4 regions of the Streptomyces sp. NPDC004732 genome follow, and region 2 is predicted to be linked to each of the others. Evidence: riboswitches for the same ligand, from Rfam matches in the RefSeq annotation. Region 2 holds a riboswitch; each other region holds the start of a gene.
What was found. Region 2 has a riboswitch for cobalamin ahead of ABZV77_RS15810 (ribonucleoside-diphosphate reductase subunit alpha). Riboswitches for the same ligand answer to the same signal wherever they lie in the genome.
Positions count from the first base shown of each region.

Region 1 (5,606 bases), on a different contig from region 2:
ACCTGGCTGACGTCGGCGGGCAGGCCTTGGAGGTCCGCCTCCGCGCGGATGGTGGCAAAGGACTCGCGGTAGATCGCCGCGCCGTCCTTCTCGTAGTCGAACACTGTGCTCTCGCTCATCTCGTGGCCGTTGGTTTCGTGGTGGTACGTGCCGTGGTGACCTGCTCGGTCAGAGTGCCGTCCGTCAGAGGCGTCCGGTCCTCGCCGGGGACGCGCACCGTCACCTCGTACTGCCCGTCGCCGGTGGCGAGGACGTCGACCCAGTCGCCCCACGGGTGCCCGCAGCGGCGTTCGCAGCCGGACCAGTGGACGGGCAGGCCGCCGAGGCCGGGGACGGCGTCGGCGCGTACGTCAGAGAGGGACTTGGCGCAGCCGGGGCGTCCGGTGCAGGCGCCGACGCCCAGCCAGGGCGATGCGGCGTCGGTGATGTGCCCGGCGTCGGCGAGTACGGCGAGACGCTCGCGGGCCGCGGCCCCGTCGGCGAAGCCGGGCACGACGAAGCCGCGCCAGGGTGTGACGCGCAGTTCGTCGGCGGGCAGCGGCAGGAGGGCCCGCCACTGGGCGGCGGTGACGCGGCCGAGGGGGGCGCTCACGACGACTGCGTCGCCGATCGCCCCGGGTGCCTGCGGGGCGCTTCGGGAGACGGTCCAGGGCTCGGTGCGCACGGCGTCGATGCCCGCGCGCTCCAGTGCTCCTGCGAGGTCCACGCGGTGCTCGCGGGGCAGCTCCCCCACCCGCCAGGCGCCGTTGCCCGCGGCGGTCGCGGCGGCGTGGAAGGCCCCCGCGGCGGTGAGCGCGGCGCGGGGGGCGTCGGCTCCGGCGATCCGGAACGCCAGGCCGCCGACGCGGACGACCGCCGTCCCGCCCGATTCTGCGATCAAGGTCACATCGCCGCCGAGTCCGACGACGTCCCCTCGCCCGTCGTCCAGGGCGAACAGGAAGCGGCCCGAGAGCTCCGTGGTCCACTCCTCGGAACACAGGAGTCCGTCCAGCTCACGGGCCCACAACTGCACGTCACCATGGCCGAGTCGGTCGATGCCCGCGAGCGGTGACGCCACGACGTTGCGGATGCGCTCGTGCCGCTCGGAGGGGAGCAGGCCCGCTTGTGAGAGCAGCGCGGAGAGTTCGCCGCCGCAGGTCTCGCCGAGGCCCCGCAGCTCGATGTTGCCGCGCGAGGTGATGCTGAGGCAGCCGTCCGCCAGACGCTCCGCCGCGGTGACCAGCGCCTCGGCCTGACGTGTCGTCAAAAGTCCTGCGGGCAGCCGGAGTCGGGCGAGGTGGCCGTCGTCGGCGCGGTGCAGGCGGAGGGCTCCGGGGCAGGCGTCACCCCTGTCGCGTATGGGGGGTTCGCCCTGTTTTGTGGATGATGCTCGGGTGGGCGGCATGGCGGCGAGCATACCCACGCGGATCCGGCGGGTCGCCTCCCGAGACGGACCGTTCTGGCAGGTGGCCGCCCCGCCGACCGTGGGCAGGACTTACTATGCAGGCGGCGGGCTACCAAGTCCGTCGACGCCAGCGACGGCGTGGGTCCACCAGGACCCGAAGGAGGAAGCCCGGTGTGAATCCGGCGCGGTCCCGCCACTGTGAGCCCCACCCGAGTGGGGCGAGCCAGGAACTCCTGCCGTCCATACGACCACCCGGGGCGCGGACACCCCGAGGAAGGCCTGCGCCCGCATGCTTCTGCTGTTGTCGACCTCCGACACCGACCTGCTCAGCGCCCGCGCGGCGGGGGGTCCGGTCGACTACCGGTTCGCCAACCCCTCCCGTCTTGACCTCGAAGGACTGCCCGCGCTGCTGGACGGCGTCGACCTCGTCGTCGTCCGTCTCCTCGGCGGCGTCCGTGCCTGGCAGGACGGCCTGGACCAGCTCATCGCCACCGGTCTCCCTGTGGTCGTGCTCACCGGTGAACAGGCACCCGACGCCCAGCTCATGGCCTCCTCGACCGTGCCGGTCGGCATCGCCGCCGAGGCGCACGCCTACCTGGCGCACGGCGGCCCCGCGAACCTGGAGCAGCTGGCCCGCTTCCTCTCCGACACCGTGCTGCTCACCGGCCACGGCTTCGAGCCGCCCGCCCCCGCCCCGTCGTGGGGCCCGCTGGAGCGCACGGCCCGCGCCGACGGCGCCGAAGGCACTGACAGCCCGACCGTGGCGGTGCTCTACTACCGCGCCCACCACATGAGCGGCAACACCGCGTTCGTGGACGCGCTGTGCGGCGCGATCGAGGACGCGGGCGCCCGGGCACTGCCGCTGTACGTGGCCTCGCTGCGCGCCCCCGAGCCCGAGCTGATCGACGCGCTGCGGGCCGCCGACACCATCGTGACGACGGTCCTCGCGGCCGGTGGCACCAAGCCCGCCGAGGCCTCCGCGGGCGGCGACGACGAGTCGTGGGACGCGGGTGCGCTGACCGGGCTCGACGTGCCGATCCTCCAGGCGCTCTGTCTGACCGGGTCGCGTTCGGCCTGGCAGGAGAACGACGAGGGCGTCTCGCCGCTCGACGCCGCGAGCCAGATCGCGGTGCCGGAGTTCGACGGCCGCCTCATCACGGTCCCCTTCTCCTTCAAGGAGATCGACGAGGACGGTCTGCCCGCGTACGTCGCCGACGCCGAGCGCGCGGCCCGCGTCGCCGGTATCGCCGTGCGCCACGCGCGCCTCAAGCACATCCCGGCCGCCGACAAGCGCATCGCCCTGGTGCTTTCCGCGTACCCGACGAAGCACTCCCGCATCGGCAACGCGGTCGGCCTGGACACCCCGGCATCCGCCGTCGAGCTCCTTCGCCGACTCCGCGCCGAGGGGTACGACTTCGGCCCCGAGGCCGACATCCCCGGCCTGGTCTCCGGCGACGGCGACGAGCTGATCCGCGCGCTCATCGACGCAGGCGGCCACGACCAGGACTGGCTCACCGAGGAGCAGCTCGCCGCCAACCCGGTGCGCATCCCCGCCGCCGACTACAAGCGGTGGTACGCGACCCTGCCCGAGGAACTGCGCGACTCCGTCGAGCAGCACTGGGGCCCGCCGCCCGGCGAGATGTTCCTCGACCGGTCCCGCGTCGGCCAGGGCGGCGACCCGGAGGGCGACATCGTGCTCGCGGCCCTGCGCCGCGAGAACCTCCTCATCCTGATCCAGCCGCCGCGCGGCTTCGGCGAGAACCCGATCGCGATCTACCACGACCCCGATCTGCCGCCGTCGCACCACTACTTGGCCGCCTACCGCTGGATCGCGGCGCCCGCGTCCGACAACGGCTTCGGCGCCGACGCGATGATCCACCTCGGCAAGCACGGCAACCTGGAGTGGCTGCCCGGCAAGAACGCGGGCCTCTCCGCGGCGTGCGGCCCCGACGCCGCGCTCGGCGACCTGCCCCTGATCTACCCCTTCCTGGTCAACGACCCGGGCGAGGGCACGCAGGCCAAGCGCCGTGTGCACGCCACGCTCATCGACCACCTGGTGCCGCCGATGGCGCGCGCCGACTCCTACGGCGACATCGCGCGCCTGGAGCAGCTCCTCGACGAGTACGCCCAGATCAGCTCCATGGACCCGGCGAAGCTCCCGGCGATCCGCGCGCAGATCTGGACGCTCATCCAGGCCGCCAAGCTCGACCACGACCTGGGTCTCGAGCACCGCCCGGACGACGACGGCTTCGACGACTTCCTGCTGCACGTCGACGGCTGGCTCTGCGAGATCAAGGACATGCAGATCCGCGACGGTCTGCACGTCCTGGGCAACCCGCCCGCGGGCGCCGACCGCGTGAACCTCGTGCTCGCCGTGTTGCGCGCCCGCCAGATCTGGGGCGGCACGACCGCGCTGCCGGGCCTGCGCGAGGCGCTCGGCCTCGACGAGTCGGCGGCGACGCGCGTCACCGCCGACGAGGCCGAGGACAAGGCCCGCGCCCTGGTCCAGGCGATGGACGACGCGGACTGGGACCCGGCGGCCGTGGCCTCCGTGGCCGCGGACCACGGCGACCAGGTCGCCGCCATCCTGGAGTTCGCGGCCCGCGAGGTCGTCCCGCGCCTGGCGGCCACCACCGCCGAGCTCGACCACTCCGTGCACGCCCTGAACGGCGGCTTCGTCCCGGCGGGCCCGTCGGGCTCCCCGCTGCGCGGCCTGGTCAACGTCCTGCCGACCGGCCGGAACTTCTACTCGGTCGACCCGAAGGCCGTCCCCTCCCGCCTCGCGTGGGAGACGGGCCAGGCCCTGGCCGACTCCCTCGTCGAGCGCTACCAGCAGGACAACGGCGAGTACCCCACCTCCGTGGGTCTGTCCCTGTGGGGCACGAGCGCCATGCGCACCGCGGGCGACGACGTCGCGGAGGCGATGGCGCTGCTCGGCATCCGCCCCGTCTGGGACGACGCGTCACGCCGCGTCACCGGTCTGGAAGCCGTCCCGTACGAGGAGCTGGGCCGCCCGCGCATCGATGTGACGCTGCGCATCTCGGGCTTCTTCCGCGACGCGTTCCCGCACACGATCGGCCTGCTCGACGACGCGGTGCGGCTCGCGGCCTCCCTGGAGGAGCCCGCCGACCGCAACTACGTGCGCGCCCACGCCCAGGCCGACCTGGCCGAGCACGGCGACGAGCGCCGGGCCACCACCCGCATCTTCGGTTCGCGCCCCGGCACGTACGGCGCGGGCCTGCTCCAGCTCATAGACTCCCGCGACTGGCGCACCGACGCGGACCTCGCCGAGGTCTACACGGTGTGGGGCGGTTACGCGTACGGCCGCGGGCTCGAAGGCCGCCCGGCCCGCGCCGAGATGGAGACGGCGTACAAGCGCATCGCCGTGGCCGCGAAGAACACGGACACCCGTGAGCACGACATCGCGGACTCCGACGACTACTTCCAGTACCACGGCGGCATGGTGGCGACCGTGCGCGCGCTGCGGGGCACGGCCCCGGAGGCGTACATCGGGGACTCGACCCGCCCCGAGACGGTCCGCACGCGCACCCTGGTGGAGGAGACCTCGCGGGTGTTCCGCGCGCGCGTGGTCAACCCGAAGTGGATCGAGGCGATGCGCCGCCACGGTTACAAGGGCGCCTTCGAACTCGCCGCCACCGTGGACTACTTGTTCGGGTACGACGCCACGACGGGCGTCGTCGCCGACTGGATGTACGACAAGCTCACCGAGACGTACGTCCTGGACCCGACCAACCGCGAGTTCCTCCAGGAGGCCAACCCCTGGGCCCTGCACGGCATCGCGGAGCGCCTCCTGGAGGCGGAGTCGCGCGGCATGTGGGCGAAGCCGGACCCGGCGGTGCTCGAAGCGCTGCGGCAGGCCTACCTGGAGACCGAGGGCAACCTGGAGGACGGCGGCGACGAGGCCTGAGCCCTCGTCGCCCCCTCCGTCCGCTGGTCGCGGTCGGCCGTCACTGCGACGGCCGACCGCCCAGCCACGCCAGCGCGCCCGTCGTCAGCGCGGTGACCCCGGTGGTGAGGGTCGGCTCGACGAGCGGGGCGAAGAACGGCGAGTGGTTGGACGGAATGTCCCGCTCGAAGGTCCCCGCCTTCTGGGCGGCCGCGACCTCCGCCGGGTCGGCGCCGCCGAACAGCCAGTAACAGAGCGGGACTTGGCGCTCCGCCGAGGTCGCGAAGTACCCGACGTCCTCGCTGCCGGTCACAG
Region 1 covers NZ_JBEXJR010000001.1:820,181-825,786, forward strand. The annotation lists gene ABZV77_RS03380 (precorrin-8X methylmutase) at 1-119, opposite strand, end outside; gene ABZV77_RS03385 (cobalamin biosynthesis protein CobG) at 116-1,396, opposite strand; cobalamin riboswitch at 1,502-1,640, shown strand; gene cobN (cobaltochelatase subunit CobN) at 1,674-5,312, shown strand; gene ABZV77_RS03395 (amidohydrolase) at 5,353-5,606, opposite strand, start outside.
Region 1: another riboswitch for cobalamin. It lies ahead of cobN (cobaltochelatase subunit CobN); the one in region 2 lies ahead of ABZV77_RS15810 (ribonucleoside-diphosphate reductase subunit alpha).

Region 2 (5,606 bases):
TCGCAGGACTCGGGGTTTTCCAGGGAGCAGGCGACGGCGTCTTCGGCCGTGACCTGCGCGGGGACGGGGGCCGCGGCGGCGGTGTTCGAGCTCCCGGCCGCGCGGGCGATGCGCGTCGCGGGGCGCGAGCGCAGGTAGTACGTGGTCTTCAGGCCGCGCTGCCAGGCGTACGCGTACATCGAGGAGAGCTTGCCGATGGTCGGCGTCTCCAGGAAGAGGTTGAGCGACTGCGCCTGGTCGAGGAACGGGGTGCGGTCGGCGGCCATGTCGATCAGGCCGCGCTGCGGGATCTCCCACGCCGTGCGGTACAGCGCGCGGACGTCCGCGGGCACCCACTCGAAGTCCTGGACCGAGCCGCTGGACTCGCGCAGCGCCTCCCGGGTCTTCGCGTCCCACAGGCCGTGCCGCTTCAACTCCTCCACCAGGTAGCCGTTCACCTGGAGGAACTCGCCGGACAGCGTCTCGCGCTTGAAGAGGTTGGAGACCTGCGGCTCGATGCACTCGTAGACACCGGCGATGGACGCGATGGTCGCGGTCGGCGCGATGGCGAGGAGCAGCGAGTTGCGCATGCCGGTGACGGCGATACGTTCCCGCAGCGCCGCCCAGCGCTCCGGCCAGGTCAGCTCGGCCACGGCCTTCGGGTAGTGGTCGGGGTGCAGCACGCCGCGCGCGGTGCGGGTCTTCTCCCAGGCGGGGAGCGGACCACTGCGCTCGGCGAGGTCCGCGGACGCCTCGTACGAGGCGAGCATGATGCGCTCGGCGATGCGGGTGGAAAGGGCGCGCGCCTCGGGGGAGTCGAAGGCCAGCTTGAGCTGGAAGAAGACGTCCTGGAGGCCCATCGCGCCGAGGCCCACGGGGCGCCACTTGGCGTTGGAGCGCCCGGCCTGCTCGGTCGGGTAGAAGTTGATGTCGACGACGCGGTCGAGGAAGGTCACCGCGGTGCGGACGGTCTCGTCGAGCCGCTCCCAGTCGATGTCCTGCGCGGCCGGGTCGACGAAGGCGCCGAGGTTCACCGAGCCGAGGTTGCAGACGGCGGTCTCCCCGTCGTCCGTCACCTCCAGGATCTCCGTGCAGAGGTTGGAGGAGTGCACGGTGTGGCCGGGCTCCGCCGTCTGGTTGGCGGTGCGGTTGGCCGCGTCCTTGAAGGTCATCCAGCCGTTGCCGGTCTGCGCGAGGGTGCGCATCATGCGGCCGTAGAGGTCCCGGGCCGACATGGTCTTCTTGGCGAGCCCGGCGGCCTCGGCCTTGCGGTAGGCGGCGTCGAACTCGTCGCCCCACAGGTCGACGAGCTCGGGCACGTCGGCCGGTGAGAACAGCGACCACTCCTGGTCGGTGGCGACGCGGCGCATGAACTCGTCGGGGATCCAGTGCGCGAGGTTGAGGTTGTGCGTGCGGCGCGCGTCCTCACCGGTGTTGTCGCGCAGCTCCAGGAACTCCTCGATGTCGGAGTGCCAGGTCTCCAGGTAGACCGCGGCCGCGCCCTTGCGCCGACCGCCCTGGTTCACGGCGGCGACGGAGGCGTCCAGGGTCTTCAGGAACGGCACGATGCCGTTGGAGTGCCCGTTCGTGCCGCGGATGAGGGAGCCGCGGGAACGGATGCGGGAGTAGGAGAGGCCGATGCCGCCCGCGTGCTTGGAGAGCCGTGCGACCTGGTGGTAGCGGTCGTAGATGGAGTCGAGCTCGTCCAGCGGGGAGTCGAGGAGGTAGCACGACGACATCTGCGGGTGGCGGGTGCCGGAGTTGAAGAGCGTCGGCGAGGACGGCAGGTAGTCCAGGCGGCTCATCAGGCCGTACAGCGCGGCGACTTCGTCGAGCGCGCGGGCGCTCTCGTCCTCCGCCAGACCGGCCGCCACGCGCAGCATGAAGTGCTGCGGGGTCTCGATGACCTGGCGGGTGATCGGGTGGCGCAGCAGGTAGCGGCTGTGCAGGGTGCGCAGGCCGAAGTAGCCGAAGCGGAAGTCGGCGCCGTCGGCGAGCGCGGTGTCCACGAGCGCGTCGAGCCGGGCCGCGTGGGCGCCCACGAAGTCGGCGGTGCGGTCGGCGATCAGGCCCTCACGGTGGCCGACGGCGATCGACTCGGTGAAGGAGCGCACGCCCTGCGAGGCGGCCTCGGCGGCGATGGAGAGGGTGAGCAGCCTGGCCGCGAGCTTCGAGTACGTGGGGTCCTCGGAGATGAGCCCCGCGGCCGCCTCGGTCGCGAGCTCCCGCAGCTCCGCCTCGTCGGCCCTGGCCGAACGGCCGCGCAGCGCCGCGGCGGCGACCCGGCCGGGGTCGGCGTCGGGGAGGTCGGCGGTGAGGTCGGTCAGGGTGCGCAGCAGCGCGGTCCCTGGCGCGTCGGTACCCTCGGTGCTGTCGATGGGCTGCGGTGACAGCGCTGACGCAGGTTCGGCAGGCGCGATGGTCACGTGGAGCTCTCCCTCGCTCGGCTCTGGGCCTGGGGGAGGGGACGGCACACACGGGCGCACCCGGACAGGGCGGCGTACCGCGTCCACCGGCCCATTCCACGAGGCCCGGACGGTCGGCACCCGGGTCGGTCGACACGGGTGCACTGCCGGCAGGTCTTCGGACTCCGCGTACGACAAATGCGTACACGTCTACCGTTGCGGGACAGTTCCGGACTTGCACCGGATTCCCCTGCGGCGACAGCGAGCACGAGCATACATCTTGTGTCGGCTTACTGAAGCAGGCCCACATCTTGTGTCGGATCGCAGAGCTGTACGACGAAGGGCCGCCGGTTTCCCGGCGGCCCTTCGTCGTACGCTGTGCCGTGCGGCAGACGTGCGGCAGCGGTCGGCTCAGTGGCCGGAGCCCGCCGTCGCCTTCGGCAGTTCCTCCATGACACCGGCGTCACCGGCGTCCGCCGTGTAGTCCTCCGGAGACGTCTCGTCGACGCCCTCGGGGGCCTTCAGCGCCTTCAGGGCGAAGGTGAGGACCACGGTCACGACCACGTTCAGGACGAACGCGGTGAGGCCGATGTAGCCGATCTCGCCGATGCCGGGGATCTCGTCGGACGAGCCGCCGAAGTGCTTCTGCGTCGGCGACGCGACGCCGTACGCGGCGACCGTGCCGTAGACCATGCCGACCGCCCAGCCCGCGAGCAGCGCCCAGCGGTGGAACCACCGCGTGAACAGGCCGCCGACCAGGGCGGGCATCGTCTGCAGGATCCAGATGCCGCCGAGCAGCTGGAAGTTGATCGCGACCGTCTTGTCCATGGTGAGGACGAAGGCGAGCGCGCCCACCTTCACCAGGAGCGAGACCAGCTTGGAGACCTTGAACTCCTGTGCGGGTGTCGCGTCCGGCTTGAGGAAGTCCTTGTAGATGTTCCTCGTGAAGAGGTTCGCGGCCGCGATCGACATGATCGCCGCGGGTACGAGCGCGCCGATGCCGATGGCGGCGAAGGCGACGCCGGTGAACCAGTCGGGGAACATGTTCTCGAACAGCTGCGGGATCGCCAGCTGCCCGTTCTCGACCTTGACCCCGGCCGCGATCGCCATGAAGCCGAGCAGCGCGAGCAGGCCCAGCATCAGCGAGTAGAGCGGCAGGATCGTGGTGTTGCGGCGGATCACGTTGCGGCTCTTGGAGGAGAGCGTCGCCGTGATCGAGTGCGGGTACATGAACAGCGCGAGCGCGGAGCCGAGTGCGAGCGTGGCGTACGTCCACTGCCCCGCCTCGCCCGGCGCGAGACCCGCGACAGGCTTGCCCGCCGCGTCGTTCGCCGCCGAGAACTTCTCGTTCGCGGCCTGGAAGATCTCGTCGAAGCCGCCGAGCTTGATCGGGATGTAGATGATCGCGACGGCGATGACGAGGTAGATCAGACCGTCCTTCACGAACGCGATCAGCGCGGGCGCGCGCAGACCCGACGAGTAGGTGTACGCGGCGAGCACCGCGAACGCGATCAGCAGCGGCAGGTCCTTGATGAACCAGTTGGTGTCCGGGCCGCCGCCGATCCCCATGACGTCGAGGACGGCCTGGATGCCGACCAGCTGGAGCGCGATGTACGGCATCGTTGCGAGGATGCCGGTGACGGCGACCGCGAGCGAGAGGCCCTTGGAGCCGAAGCGCCCGCGCACGAAGTCGGAGGTCGTCACGTAGCCGTGCTTGTGCGAGACCGACCACAGGCGCGGCAGGAAGGTGAAGATCAGGGGGTAGACGAGGATCGTGTACGGCACGGCGAAGAAGCCCGCCGCGCCCGCCGCGTAGATCGCCGCGGGGACGGCCACGAACGTGTAAGCGGTGTAGAGGTCGCCGCCGAGCAGGAACCAGGTGACCCAGGTGCCGAACGAGCGGCCGCCGAGGCCCCATTCGTCCAGGCTCTCCTCGTTGTCCGCCTTGCGCCAGCGGGCGGCCAGGAAGCCCATGACCGTGACGGCGACGAAGAAGAAGATGAAGACCGCGAGGGCGACGCCGTTGACTCCGTCGTTCATGACCGCGCCTCTTCCTTGCGGGCGCGCTGGTCACGCTGCCACAGCTTGTACGCGATCATCGTGAGCGCCGTGGAGATGAGCACCCAGAGCATCTGGTACCAGTAGAAGAACGGGATGCCGATGAAGGTGGGATCGATCTTCGCGTACGAGCCCACCCAGAGCATTGCCACGAAGGGTGCGACAAGGCAGGCTGCGATGACCACGCGGACCGGCGTGACCACCGGTCTGCTCACTTCAGGCGCATCTGACATATCGCGGCTCCGTTCCCTCACTTATCCCATGCTTAACGTGCGGGAAATCTAAGCCACAGTCTCGCTGTATGGAACCCCCGTCCGGATAACGGACGTGACAAGTTGCCTGTTCAGCAGCAGCGGAACCCCTGACGGGGGTCTGACTCCGCCCGGTCTGTCCGCATGCGTTCAAATGCGCGGCGGCTGGGAACAGTTGCCGCCGGATGCTCCTTGCGTACGTGCGCCACATACCGGTCGTACGCCGACTCGTCGGTCAGCTCATGGACGTACCACCGCATCCACCGCATCCCGCGCAGCACCCAGGTCACGGCGCCACCTCCCGTCGCTCCGCCTGCCTCTCTGCCTGCCTCTCCTCCTCCTTCTCCTCCCGGGTCGCGAAGAGCCCGGCCGGAGCGGTCAACTTCGACTCCACGTACGGCGCTTCGCTCAGCCGTGAGGCGCCGGGGTTGCGGACGTGCTTCACGCACACCCGTGCCGCGTCCACGATCACGACGACGATGAGCAGGGCGAGCGCCGCCGAAAGGACGCCGTCCACCGTGGAGTTGGTGACGACGGTGTGCATGTCGTCCATCGTCTTGGCGGGCGGCAGGATCTTGCCCTCGTCGATGGCGTCCTGGTAGTTCGCGCGCTGCTGGAAGAAGCCGACGCGCGGGTCGTCGGAGAACACCTTCTGCCAGCTCGCGGTGAGCGTCACCGTCGCGTCCCAGACGAGCGGAATCCCGGTGATCCAGGCCCACTTGAGCCGCCCGGACTTCACGAGCAGCGTGGTGCAGACGGCGAGGGCGACGGCGGCGAGGAGTTGGTTGGCGATGCCGAAGATCGGGAAGAGCTGGTTGATCCCGCCGAGCGGCTCGTGCACGCCCACCCACAGGAAGTAGCCCCAGAGCCCCGTGACGGCGGCGCTGGTGAGCACGAGCCCCGGCTTCCAGCT
Region 2 covers NZ_JBEXJR010000005.1:36,393-41,998, forward strand. The annotation lists gene ABZV77_RS15810 (ribonucleoside-diphosphate reductase subunit alpha) at 1-2,405, opposite strand, end outside; cobalamin riboswitch at 2,536-2,672, opposite strand; gene mctP (monocarboxylate uptake permease MctP) at 2,796-4,424, opposite strand; gene ABZV77_RS15820 (DUF3311 domain-containing protein) at 4,421-4,675, opposite strand; gene ABZV77_RS15825 (YbdD/YjiX family protein) at 4,786-4,962, opposite strand; gene ABZV77_RS15830 (carbon starvation CstA family protein) at 4,980-5,606, opposite strand, start outside.

Region 3 (5,606 bases), on a different contig from region 2:
AGTGCCCGACGCATACGCCACGCCCTCCTTGAGGATCAGCAGGTGGTCGCAGAACATCGCCGCCAGGTTGAGGTCGTGCAGGGCGATCACGCTGGTGACGGGGAGCTCCGCGACCAGGGACAGCAGGTCCAACTGGTGCTGGATGTCCAGGTGGTTGGTGGGCTCGTCCAGGAGGAGTTCGCGGGGCTCCTGTGCCAGGGCGCGGGCGATCTGGACGCGCTGGCGCTCGCCGCCGGAGAGGGTGTGCCAGGCCTGGGCGGCGCGTTCGGTGAGGCCGGTGCGCGCGAGGGCCTCGCGCACGGCCTGCTCGTCGTGCGGCGTGGGGGTCGACCAAGCGCGGCGGTGCGGGATACGGCCCAGACGTACGACGTCGCGTACGGACAGTTCGACCTGCGTCGCGGCGTGCTGCTCGACCACGGCGATCCGGCGGGCCACCGCGCGGCGGCCCGTGTCGGGGAGGGTGCGGCCGTCCAGGGTGACCACGCCGGAGGCCGGGGCGAGGACGCCCGCGAGGATGCGCAGGAGCGTGGACTTGCCGGATCCGTTGGGGCCGAGGAGCCCCACGGTGGCGCCGCCGGGCGGGGCGAGGCTGACGCCGTCGACGACGAGCCGACCGCCCGCCTCCCTGCTGACGCGGTCGGCGCGCAGGCCCGCGGCGTCGCTCAGGACGGTCGCGCCGTCCCTGATGTCGTGCGTCACGTCGTCCTCCGCGTCCGGTACAGCACCGCCACGAACGCGGGTACGCCGATGAGTGAGGTCACCACGCCGACCGGGACCTCCTGCGGGTCAAGCGCCGTGCGGGCCAGCGTGTCCACCCAGACCAGGAAGACCGCCCCGGCGAGCGCCGTGACCGGGAGCAGTCTGGCGTGTCCGGAGCCGACGACCGCGCGGGCCGCGTGCGGCAGGACCAGGCCGACGAAGCCGATGGCGCCCGCCGAGCTGACCAGGGCCGCCGTGAGCAGCGCCGTCGTGCAGAGCAGGACGAGGCGGGTGCGGGCCACCCGGACGCCCAGCGCCGCCGCGGCCTCCGGGCCGAACGCGAAGGCGTCCAGCGTGCGGGCGTGGCCGAGGCAGACGACCAGCGCCGCCACGAGCACCGCGCCGCACAGCCACACGTCCGTCCAGCCGACCCCGCTGAGCGAGCCCAGGAGCCAGAACAGCACGCCGCGCGTCGTCTCCGCGTCGCCCGCCGTGAGGACGACGAACGACGTCAGCGCGGAGAAGAGCTGCATGGCCGCGACGCCGGACAGCACGACCCGGTCCGTGGTGTCGCCGAGGGTGTGGCTCAGGAGCAGCACGAGCGCGAAGGAGCAGAGCGCGCCCGCGAAGGCGCCCGCGGAGACCGACACCACTCCCCCGCCGACCCCGAGGACGACGACCGCGACCGCTCCCGTGGACGCCCCGGACGACACCCCGAGCACGAAGGGGTCGGCGAGGGGGTTGCGGAGCAGGGACTGCATGACCGCACCGCAGACCGCGAGGCCCGCGCCGCAGACGGCGGCGAGCACGGTGCGCGGCATCCGCAGGTTCCAGACGATGCCGTCCCTGATCGGGGTGAGCGGGCTCTCGCCCCAGCCGAGGTGGGCGGCGACGGTCGACCACACGTCGGACACGGAGATCTCCGCGGGGCCGATGGTGACGGCCACGGAGACGGAGAGGAGGAGCGCGGCGGCCCCGGCGAGCCACAGCAGCCCCTGCCGCACGCGGGCGGGGGCGGCGCCGGTGACACTGCCCGTGTCCGGCGCGGCCTCCGTCACTTGACGAGTCCGAACTTCCGCAGCCCGGCGGCCACTTGCTCGATGCCGTCGACCGTGCGGATCGTGGGGTTCATGGCCTGGCCGCTGAGCAGGACGTACCGCTTCTTCTTCACGGCCGTCAGGTTCTTGGTCGCCGGGTTGGACTCCAGGAACTTGATCTTCGCCGCGGCGCTCTCCGCGGACTGCGACTTGCGGGTGAGGTCGCCGATGACGAGGACGTCGGGGTCGCGGTCGGCGACGGTCTCCCAGTTGATCTGGGGCCATTCCTCGTGGGTGTCGTCGAAGACGTTCTTCGCGCCGAGTTCGCGGGTGATGATGCCGGGGGCGCCGCAGCAGCCCGCCAGGTACGGGGCGTCGGAGTTGGCGAACCAGTACATGAGCTTGGTGCCGGAGGCGTCGGCGGTGTTGATGTCCTTGGTGGCCCTGCCGACCCGGCGCTTCATGTCGGCGATCAGCTGCTCGCCGCGCTTCTCGACGTGGAAGACCTTCGCCAGGTCGCGCACCTCGCCGTAGACGGTGTCCATGGTGAGGGTCTTGACGCGCTTGCCGTCGCCGCCGCCGTCGTTGTCCTTGCCCGCGCAGTCGGTGGGCGAGACGTAGACGGGCACGCCGAGCTCGTCGAACTTCGCGCGGTCGGCGACGCCGCCCTTGCCGACCGTGTAGAGGAAGGAGGCGCTGACGAAGTCCGGCTCCTTGGACAGGACCTTCTCCAGGGACGGGTAGCGGTCGGCGAGCCGCTCCACCTTCGCGTTGTCCTTCGCCAGGTTCTCCAGGACCGGGTCGGTCCAGGTGCCGGTGCCCACCATGCGGTCGGCGAGGCCGAGGGAGAGCAGGATCTCCGTGGAGCCCTGGTCGAGGGAGACGGCCCGCTGCGGGGGTGCCCCGACCTTCGCGTCCTTGCCGCAGGAGGTGACCGTGACCGGGTAGCCCTCGGTGCTCTGCTGCCCGGACTGCGATGTCTTCTGCGCGGAGCCGCCGCACGCGGTGAGCGCGAACAGGCAGGCACAGAGGAGGGCGGATATACGGGCTGTCGAGGACACGTGATCCCTTGGGTGTCACGGCTCATACGCGGAGCCTGGCCTGCGTCGTGACCTCCGCCGCAGGGTGAGCGGGGAGGGCGCCAGCAGGTCTTCGGACTCGGGGATCGGCCGGGCGGGGCGCCTTCCCGGGCGTCCTGTGACGCCCAGTGGCCGTGGCCCCGCCCGTCCCCCTCACCGCTGCGCGTCAGCTCCGGATTCGCACCGGATTCCCTGGCCCAGGTGTGGGTTTGACTGGCTTGCGCAAGTTATCACGCGAGTTCACGCGGTCGGCCCGGGCGTCGTCGCGGTGGTCGGCGCGGGCCTGGGCTCGCCGCGGTACGTCCCGAAGGACCAGCGGTTGCCCTCCGGATCCTCGATGCCGAATTCACGGCTTCCGTAGGGCTTGTCCTCGATCTCGCTGATCACCTTCACACCGGCCTCGGCGAGCCTGCGGTAGAGGTCGTCCACGTGGTCGGTGACGACGTAGGCGCCCGCGGTGCCGGGCCTGCCGCAGGTCGCCTCGTCGGCCGGGTCGTACGAGCCGAGCATGACCCCACCGCCCTCGGGCCAGTCGAGCTGGGCGTGGGCGACCCGGCCCTCGTCCTCGTAGACGGCGGTGCGCAGGAAGCCGACGGTGCCGACGAGGAAGTCGATCAGGGCGGGGGCGTCCTGGGCCTGGAGGCCCGGCCAGATCGCCGGGGCGGGCGTGCTGAGCTGCTGTTCTTGCGTGGTGTTCCGGTTGGTTTCCATGGCTCTACTCTTCGCCCCGGCCGTGCGCCCCGGCTTGGATATTCCGGCACTCTTCGGCCAGCCAGCGGGTGGGGGTCTCGCCGGTGTACTGCCGGAAGTCGCGTACGAGGTGGGAGTGGTCGTAGTACCCGGTGTCGGCCGCGACCCCGGCCAGGTCCGGCGGGGCGCCCGCCGCGACGGCGCGGGTCACGGTGGCCTTGGCGTGCTGGAAGCGCATCAGGCGGGCGGCCTGCTTGGGGGTGAGTCCCGTCTCGGCGCGGAACAGCGCGGTCAGCCTGCGCTCGCTGAGCGCGACGTGCCGGGAGAGGCCGCCGAGGGTGCCCGCGCCCCGGTGCCTGGCCAGCCACGCCCAGGCCTCCGCGACCTCGGGGCGGACGGATCCGGCGGCGCGGTCCGTGGCCGCGCGCCGCCTCAGGTAGGCCGACAGGAGGGCGAAGCGCTCCTCCCAGCGGTCCAGCTCGCACAGCCGCTCGCGGATCTCGGCGGCCGGGTCGCCGAGGACGTCCGTGCCGCCGACGACGAGCTGCCCGGTGAGCCCGGCGGCGGGCAGGCCGAGGAGGGCGCGGGCCGCGAGGGGATGCACGGCGAGCTGGATGCCCGCCTCGTGCTCGGGCTGGACGACGTACGCGGGGCTCTGGTGCAGGCCGCCCACGATGATGTCGGTGCGCGTCGCGTCCGGTCCCGTCGCCCGGTCCGGGGTGCTGCCGGTGGCGATGGTCCCGTCCAGGGAGAAGATCACCGTCAGATACGGCGAAGGGAGCCCCCGGTGCAGCCCCGGCCGCTGCCCCGCGGTGCGGTAGCCGACCGCGGAGACGACCATGCCGTCGAGCCGTGGAGCGGCGCGGACGAACTCACGGGAGTCCATGGGCCCAGTATGCGCGGAACCCTTCTGCTACCCCTGTTCACCCGCCCCATGCCACCGCGCCACGGTGACGTCGATCATGGGAAATGTCCCTGCCGCCCCATAGCATTGCGCGCCGCTCCGGTCGGGGCCGCACATCGCTCGCAGGGAACGGCAGGGACGTAGAGACATGGCAGTACGGGCAAAGAGCAAGCTGGCCGTCATCGGCACCACGGGCGCGCTGGCCGCCGCCGTTCTCGCGGGCAGCGCCCTGTGGCCGACGGACGAGGCGAACGCCGCCGACACCTCGGCGGCCACCGCCCGCGAGCTGTCGCACTGGCCGAAGCCGGTCGCCAAGAAGCTGGGCAAGGTCATCGCGAAGAACGACCACAAGGGTGCGTACGCGGTCTTCGACGCGGACAACACGACGTACCGCAACGACCTCGAGGAGTCGCTGCTCCCCTTCCTGGAGATGAAGGGCGTCCTCACCCGCAAGACCATGGACCCGTCCCTGAAGATCATCCCCTTCAAGGACAAGGCCGGGCACAAGGAGAGCCTCTACAGCTACTACAACCGGCTGTGCGAGGTGGACGACCAGGTCTGCTACCCCTGGGCCGCGCAGATCTTCTCCGGCTTCACGCTGAAGGAGCTCAAGGGGTACGTCGACGAGCTCCTGGCGTACAAGAAGCCGATCCCCGCCGAGTACTTCGAGGACGGCAAGCCGACGAAGACCGAGGTGAAGCCGCCGGAGTTCTCGCGCGGCATGCAGCAGCTCTACAAGACGCTGCAGGCGCACGGCATCGAGGTGTACGTCGTCAGCGCGGCCAGCGAGGATCTGGTGCGCATGGTCCTCGCCGACCCGAAGTACGGCTACGGCGTGAAGCCGCAGAACGTCATCGGCGTCGCCATGCAGCTCAAGGACCGCAAGACCGGTGAGGTCACCAGCTCCCGCAAGGAGATCGCCGAGGGCCGCTTCGGCGAGAAGGACCGCGCGAAGCTCGCGAAGCGCGAGCTGACGCCGAACCTGTGGGCGCCGCTCACCTGGTACGAGGGCAAGCCCGCGGCGATCAACACCTACATCGACGAGTGGAAGAAGCCGGTCCTCGCCGCCGGTGACACCCCGGCCAGCGACGGCCCGATGCTGTTCCACTCCGCGGACGTGGCGCACGGCGGCGTGCGGGTCTGGGTCAACCGCAAGGACTCGTACATGAAGCAGCTCGACGGGATGAAGAAGAAGAA
Region 3 covers NZ_JBEXJR010000016.1:129,084-134,689, reverse strand. The annotation lists gene ABZV77_RS36355 (ABC transporter ATP-binding protein) at 1-666, opposite strand, end outside; gene ABZV77_RS36350 (iron chelate uptake ABC transporter family permease subunit) at 696-1,703, opposite strand; gene ABZV77_RS36345 (ABC transporter substrate-binding protein) at 1,754-2,797, opposite strand; cobalamin riboswitch at 2,862-3,048, opposite strand; gene ABZV77_RS36340 (VOC family protein) at 3,056-3,526, opposite strand; gene ABZV77_RS36335 (helix-turn-helix domain-containing protein) at 3,531-4,391, opposite strand; gene ABZV77_RS36330 (HAD family hydrolase) at 4,558-5,606, shown strand, end outside.
Region 3: another riboswitch for cobalamin. It lies ahead of ABZV77_RS36345 (ABC transporter substrate-binding protein); the one in region 2 lies ahead of ABZV77_RS15810 (ribonucleoside-diphosphate reductase subunit alpha).

Region 4 (5,606 bases), on a different contig from region 2:
GCCGATGTTGAAGGAGGACACGGGCCGGTGGTAGCCCATGACCCGCGTCCACACCTCGCAGGCGCCCTCGCACGTCGGGCAGGTGGTGTGCTCGCCCGCCAGATAGCCGTGCCGCGGACAGATCGAGAAGGTCGGGGTCACGGTCAGATAGGGCAGGGAGAAGCGTTCCAGGGAGCGCCGCACGAGCTTGCGGCAGGCCTCGGCATCGGAGATCCGCTCGGGCATGTAGAGGTGCAGGACGGTGCCGCCGGTGTACTTGGTCTGCAGTTCGTCCTGCATCTCCAGGGCCAGGAACGGGTCGTCGGTCCATCCGACGGGCAGCTGCGAGGAGTTGGTGTAGTAGGGCCGGTCGTCCGTGCCGGCCTGCAGGATGCCAGGGAAGCGGCGCCTGTCCTCCTTGGCGAACCGGTAGGTCGTTCCCTCGGCCGGGGTGGCCTCCAGGTTGTAGAGGTGGCCCGTCCGCTCCTGGAACTCCACCATCCGCTCCCGTACGTGCGTGAGCAGCCGGACGGCGAGGGCGTGCCCTTCGGGGGTGGTGATGTCGTGGGCGTCATGCGTGAAGTTCCGGATCATTTCGTTGATCCCGTTCACGCCGATCGTCGAGAAGTGGTTGCGCAGGGTTCCGAGGTAGCGCTTGGTGTACGGGTAGAGGCCGCCGTCGATCAGGTCCTGGACGGTGACGCGCTTGATCTCCAGGCTGTCCCTGGCGAGCCCGAGCAGCCGGTCGAGGGCGCGGAAGAGGCCGCGCTCGTCGTCGGCGTGCAGGTGGCCGAGCCGGGCGCAGTTGAGGGTGACGACGCCCAGCGAGCCGGTCTGCTCGGCGCTGCCGAACAATCCGTTGCCGCGCTTGAGCAGTTCGGTGAGGTCCAGCTGGAGGCGGCAGCACATCGAGCGGATCTGGTGCGGTGCGAGATCGGAGTTGATGAAGTTCTGGAAGTACGGCAGCCCGTACTTCGCGGTCATGGCGAACAGCCGCTCGGCGTTCTCGCTCTCCCAGGGGAAGTCGGCGGTGATGTTGTAGGTGGGGATGGGGAAGGTGAACACCCGCCCCGTCGCGTCCCCGGCCGTCATCACGTCGATGTACGCGCGGTTGATCAGGTCCATCTCGGCCTGGAGCTCCCCGTACGTGAAGTCCGCCTCCCGCCCGCCGATGACCGGCACCTGGTCCCGCAGGTCCGGCGGGCACGTCCAGTCGAAGGTGAGGTTGGTGAACGGCGTCTGGGTGCCCCAGCGGGACGGGACGTTGAGGTTGTGCACCAGCTCCTGCACGTGTTGGTGGACCTCCGCGTACGACAGGGAGTCCTGGCGTACGAAAGGGGCCATGTAGGTGTCGAAGGAGCTGAACGCCTGGGCGCCCGCCCATTCGTTCTGCAGGGTGCCGAGGAAGTTGACGATCTGGCCGACGGCGGAGGAGAAGTGCCGGGGCGGCGCGGAGTCGACCCGCCCCGGCACTCCGTTGAAGCCCTCGGTCAGCAGGGTGCGCAGCGACCAGCCCGCGCAGTAGCCGGACAGCATGTCCAGGTCGTGGATGTGGAGGTCGCCCTCCCGGTGCGCGCGGCCCACCGCCTCGGGATACACCTGGTCGAGCCAGTAGTTGGCGACGACCTTCCCTGCGGTGTTGAGGATCAGTCCGCCCAGCGAATAGCCCTGGTTCGCGTTGGCGTTCACCCGCCAGTCGCTGCGGTCGAGATATTCGGTCACCGAGTCCACGGCGTCGATCTGCGTCACGTCGGCCCTCCCACGAGGCAGTACGGAAAGGAGTCCCGCCGCGCCGATGTGCGCGGGGGCGGTCGGCAGGTATCGGGCTCGGGCCGCTGTGCGGCCGCTCACCGTTGCGGGGCAGCCCCGGAATCGCACCGGGTTCCCAGTTGCCTCGGCGGACGCCCGTGAGCGCCCGCCGAACCGACTGCCGAAACACTACATCTGGTGTCATGGGCGACATGCCGGGCACAACATCTTGGGTGACGTTCGGCCCTGAGGCAGTGACTTTGGGCCCACGGCTCTGGGCCCGCCCCGCCCCTAGAGGCGGCAGCTGATCTCCATCCCGTCCTCCACGGGGAATGTGACGCTCTGGTAGCCGTTCCGGGAGTCGCGGACGTAGTCGAGGTAGGGCGCGAGGTCCGCCAGGTCGACGTCGTCGGCGATGACGAGGGTGCCGGGCGCGAGGCGTGGTTCGAGGAGTCGCAGGACGGGCAGGCACAGGTCCTTCCAGCCGTCGAGGAGGACGAAGTCCGCGGAGCCGTCGACTGCGGCGAGGGTCTCGCGGGCGTCCCCTTCGAGGACGGTGATCAGGTCGTCGAGGCCCGTCTCGGTGAACGTCCGGCGGGCGGCCGCGGCCTTGGCGGCACTCAGTTCCGTACTGATCACCCGCCCCGTCCCGTTGTCGCGCACCGCTGCGGCGAGATGGAGCGTCGAGATGCCGAAGGACGTGCCGAACTCGACGACGGTGGCGGGACGGGTGGCCCTGATCAGGTTGTAGAGGAGGCGGCCGCCCTGAGCGGAAATCGGCATGTACACCTCCGCCTTGGCGTCGGCCTGCTCCTGCGGGCCGAGGGGCGCGGAACCCTGGGGCCACGCCGCCCGGATCCGCCTGCTGGTCTCCTCGTCCCGCTCGGCGTGCCGGAACATCCGGTCGAGGGCGGAGACGACGCGGGGATCTTCGAGGGTGTTGGTGGGTGTCATGGAGCCTAGGCTAGACGCACCGTTGCGTAGCGCCTAGAGGTTCTGGCCTACTCTGACCCCAGGAGGCAGACATGGGACGAGGAAGTACGGCCGCCGCGGCGGCCGGGCCGGAACCGGCGGCACGCCACCACGGCAACAGGCACGGCCGCAGCGAACAGGCCCGGCAGGCAGTGCTTGAGGCGGCCGACGACCTCTTGGTCGAGAAGGGCTTCACCGGCGTCACCATCGAGGGCATCGCCGCCCGGGCGGGTGTCGCCAAGCAGACCGTCTACCGCTGGTGGAAGACCAAGACCGACGTCCTCCTGGACGCCTTCCTCCAGGACGCGGCCGAGGCCCTGGTCCCGCCGGACCACGGCGACCTGGCCCCGGACCTCCGCGCCCACCTGCGCCAACTGGCCCTGTTCCTCACCCGGTCCGACGCGGGCGCCGTCTTCAAGGCCCTCATCGGGCACGCCCAGCACGATCCCGCGTTCGCCGCCGCCCTGCGGTCCGGGTACCTCGACGAACAGCGCCGACGCGACCGGCTCCCGCTGGAACGCGCGGTGGAACGCGGCCAGCTCGCCGCCGGGCTCGACATGGCTGCGGAGATCGACCAGCTCGTGGGGCCGGTCTACCACCGTGTCCTGGTGACGGCGGAACCCGTCGACCAGGCTTTCACCGACCGCCTCGTCGAGGCGTTCCTGCACCGCGCGGACGCAGGGGAGATGGGGAGCAGATGACTCTGAAGGAAGGCCAGCGGGTGGTCCTTGCGGAGGACACCCGGCTGAGCGATTCGGCCGAGGTGGCGGGCGTCGTCGTCGGGTTCCTGTCCCTGGCGGCGGGCACCGGCGGGACCGTCGAGCAGGTGGTCGGCCACCAGGACGAGAGCGACGACGTGCGCGAGTACGAGCGGCTCAAGTCGCTGCTCGACTCCTTCGGGCGCGAGATGCCCACGGAGAGCAGGAGGCAGCTCGAAGAGAAGGTCGGCTCCCTGGAACCCGCGTGGACCGCCTTCCAGGAACGGGGGCCGCGCGTGAGCGTGCGGGTCCGCTTCGACAACGGATTCATCCTCGACGGGGCCCACGAGGACGTCTTCGTCCCTGCCTGAGGGCGCGTCGGGTCAGCTCCAGGCCTGGCGTTCCTGGCCGTGCGGGTCGTCGATCTGCTGCCACTCCGCGTCGATGCGCATCGTGGCCCTGCGCTCGGTGTCGTACGGATCCCAGCCGGGGTCGCCGGTAGTGGCGAACCGGATCCAGGTCTGGTGCATGCGGTCCGCGAGATCCGCCGGGGGCTTGTCCGGGCCGAGCAGGGCGGCGGGGCCGTGCAGTTGCGGCAGATGCGTGAGATCGAAGACGAAGGGCAGCTCGACCGCGTGCGTGGCGCCGAGTTCTCCGTCCAGGGCGTGCGAACGCCAGGCGAACTCGTAGGCGAAGGTCGCGGAGCCGGGGTGGGCGGCGTGGGCGGCGGCCAGGGCGCGGGTGCCCGCGCCGAACAGCGCGTCGCCCATGACGGCGGAGCGCAGTTCGCCGAACGACGCCTCGGGACGTGTCCTGCGGTACGTCTCCACGAGCCGCGTCGGGTTCGGGTGCGAGCGCGCCGCCGTGTCGTCCAGGTCCTTGGCCGTGGAGGTGGCGTATTTGTCCACGGGGACCAGGTAGAGGCGGCCCTCTTCGGTGTTGGTGCCGATGAGCAGGTCGACGTCGGAGCCGTGTCCGGTGGCGACGGCTTCGGCGGGCTGGATGTCCAGGACGAGGCTGAAGAGGCTGAGGCCGATCAGCGGGTCGTGGTGGGTGGCGGTCCGCAGGTCGATGCCCGCGAGCCTGGTGGCCGCCGCCACCAGTCGTTCGTCGGAGATGTCCGCGAAGGCGTCCACGTGCGGCTCGACGCCCAGGACCCCGGCGGCCGCGGAGGTAACACGGGCAGCCTGCTCGGGGCTGAACGCGCCCAGGCCGCTGCCGCTCTGCACGATCGCCCTGCGGAACAGTCCGGCGGCCTCGGGGGCGGCGAGGACGCCGCCGACGATGGTGGCACCGGCCGACTGGCCGAAGAGCGTGACGTTGCCCGGGTCACCGCCGAAGCCCCCGATGTTCTCCTGGACCCAGCGCAGCGCGCCGACGACGTCGAGCAGGCCGCGGTTGGCGGAGGCCCCGGGCAGATCGAGGAAACCGGCGATGCCGAGCCGGTAGTTGAGCGTGACGAGGACGACGCCGTCACGGGCGAAGGCCGACCCGTCGTACAGCGCGGACCGCGTCGAACCGGCGACGAATCCGCCGCCGTGCACGAACACCATGACCGGCAGGTCGCTCCGCGCGGCGGCGGGCGTCCGGACGTCGACGGTGAGGTAGTCCTCTCCACGGCTCCAGCCGGTGCCGAAGTAGGGGGCCAAGTCGATGCTGCCGAGCTTGCGCTCGGACTGCGGCGCGTTGGGTCCGCGGACCGTGGCGTCCCGTAGGCCCGCCCAGGGCTCGTGCGGCCGGGGCGGGGCGAACCGGTCGGCTCCGCGGGGCGGGGCGGCGTACGGGATGTTCAGGAAGGCGGCAGTGCCGTCCTGTCGGCGCAGGCCGCGGACGGCTCCCTGCGCGGTGGTCACGACGGGTTCGGGATGGTGGTTCATTTCTTGTGCCTTTCCGCGGGCTTCAGCGCTGTTCGGTGTACGGGGCGAAGGGCGCCCAGCCCTTGATGGCGAAGGTGCTGCCGTCGCGTACGACTTCGGTGGCGCCGTGGCCGCCCAGGTGGGCCGGGATCACGAGGGCGCTGTTGTCGGCGGCCCAGCCCAACACCTTGCGGCGGGTGGCGCGGGCTTCGGCGGGGTTCTCGCAGAAGCAGCTGTTGGCGTCCGGCTCCAGGATCTGAACCGGGCTGTGCAGCATGTCGCCGACGAACACCGCACGGTCCGTGCCGGAGGTGAGGGTCAGCACCGAGGAGCCGGGGGTGTGCCCGGGAGC
Region 4 covers NZ_JBEXJR010000004.1:611,708-617,313, reverse strand. The annotation lists gene ABZV77_RS15085 (ribonucleoside triphosphate reductase) at 1-1,728, opposite strand, end outside; cobalamin riboswitch at 1,775-1,922, opposite strand; gene ABZV77_RS15080 (class I SAM-dependent methyltransferase) at 2,020-2,682, opposite strand; gene ABZV77_RS15075 (TetR/AcrR family transcriptional regulator) at 2,754-3,401, shown strand; gene ABZV77_RS15070 (hypothetical protein) at 3,398-3,769, shown strand; gene ABZV77_RS15065 (carboxylesterase family protein) at 3,782-5,275, opposite strand; gene ABZV77_RS15060 (MBL fold metallo-hydrolase) at 5,298-5,606, opposite strand, start outside.
Region 4: another riboswitch for cobalamin. It lies ahead of ABZV77_RS15085 (ribonucleoside triphosphate reductase); the one in region 2 lies ahead of ABZV77_RS15810 (ribonucleoside-diphosphate reductase subunit alpha).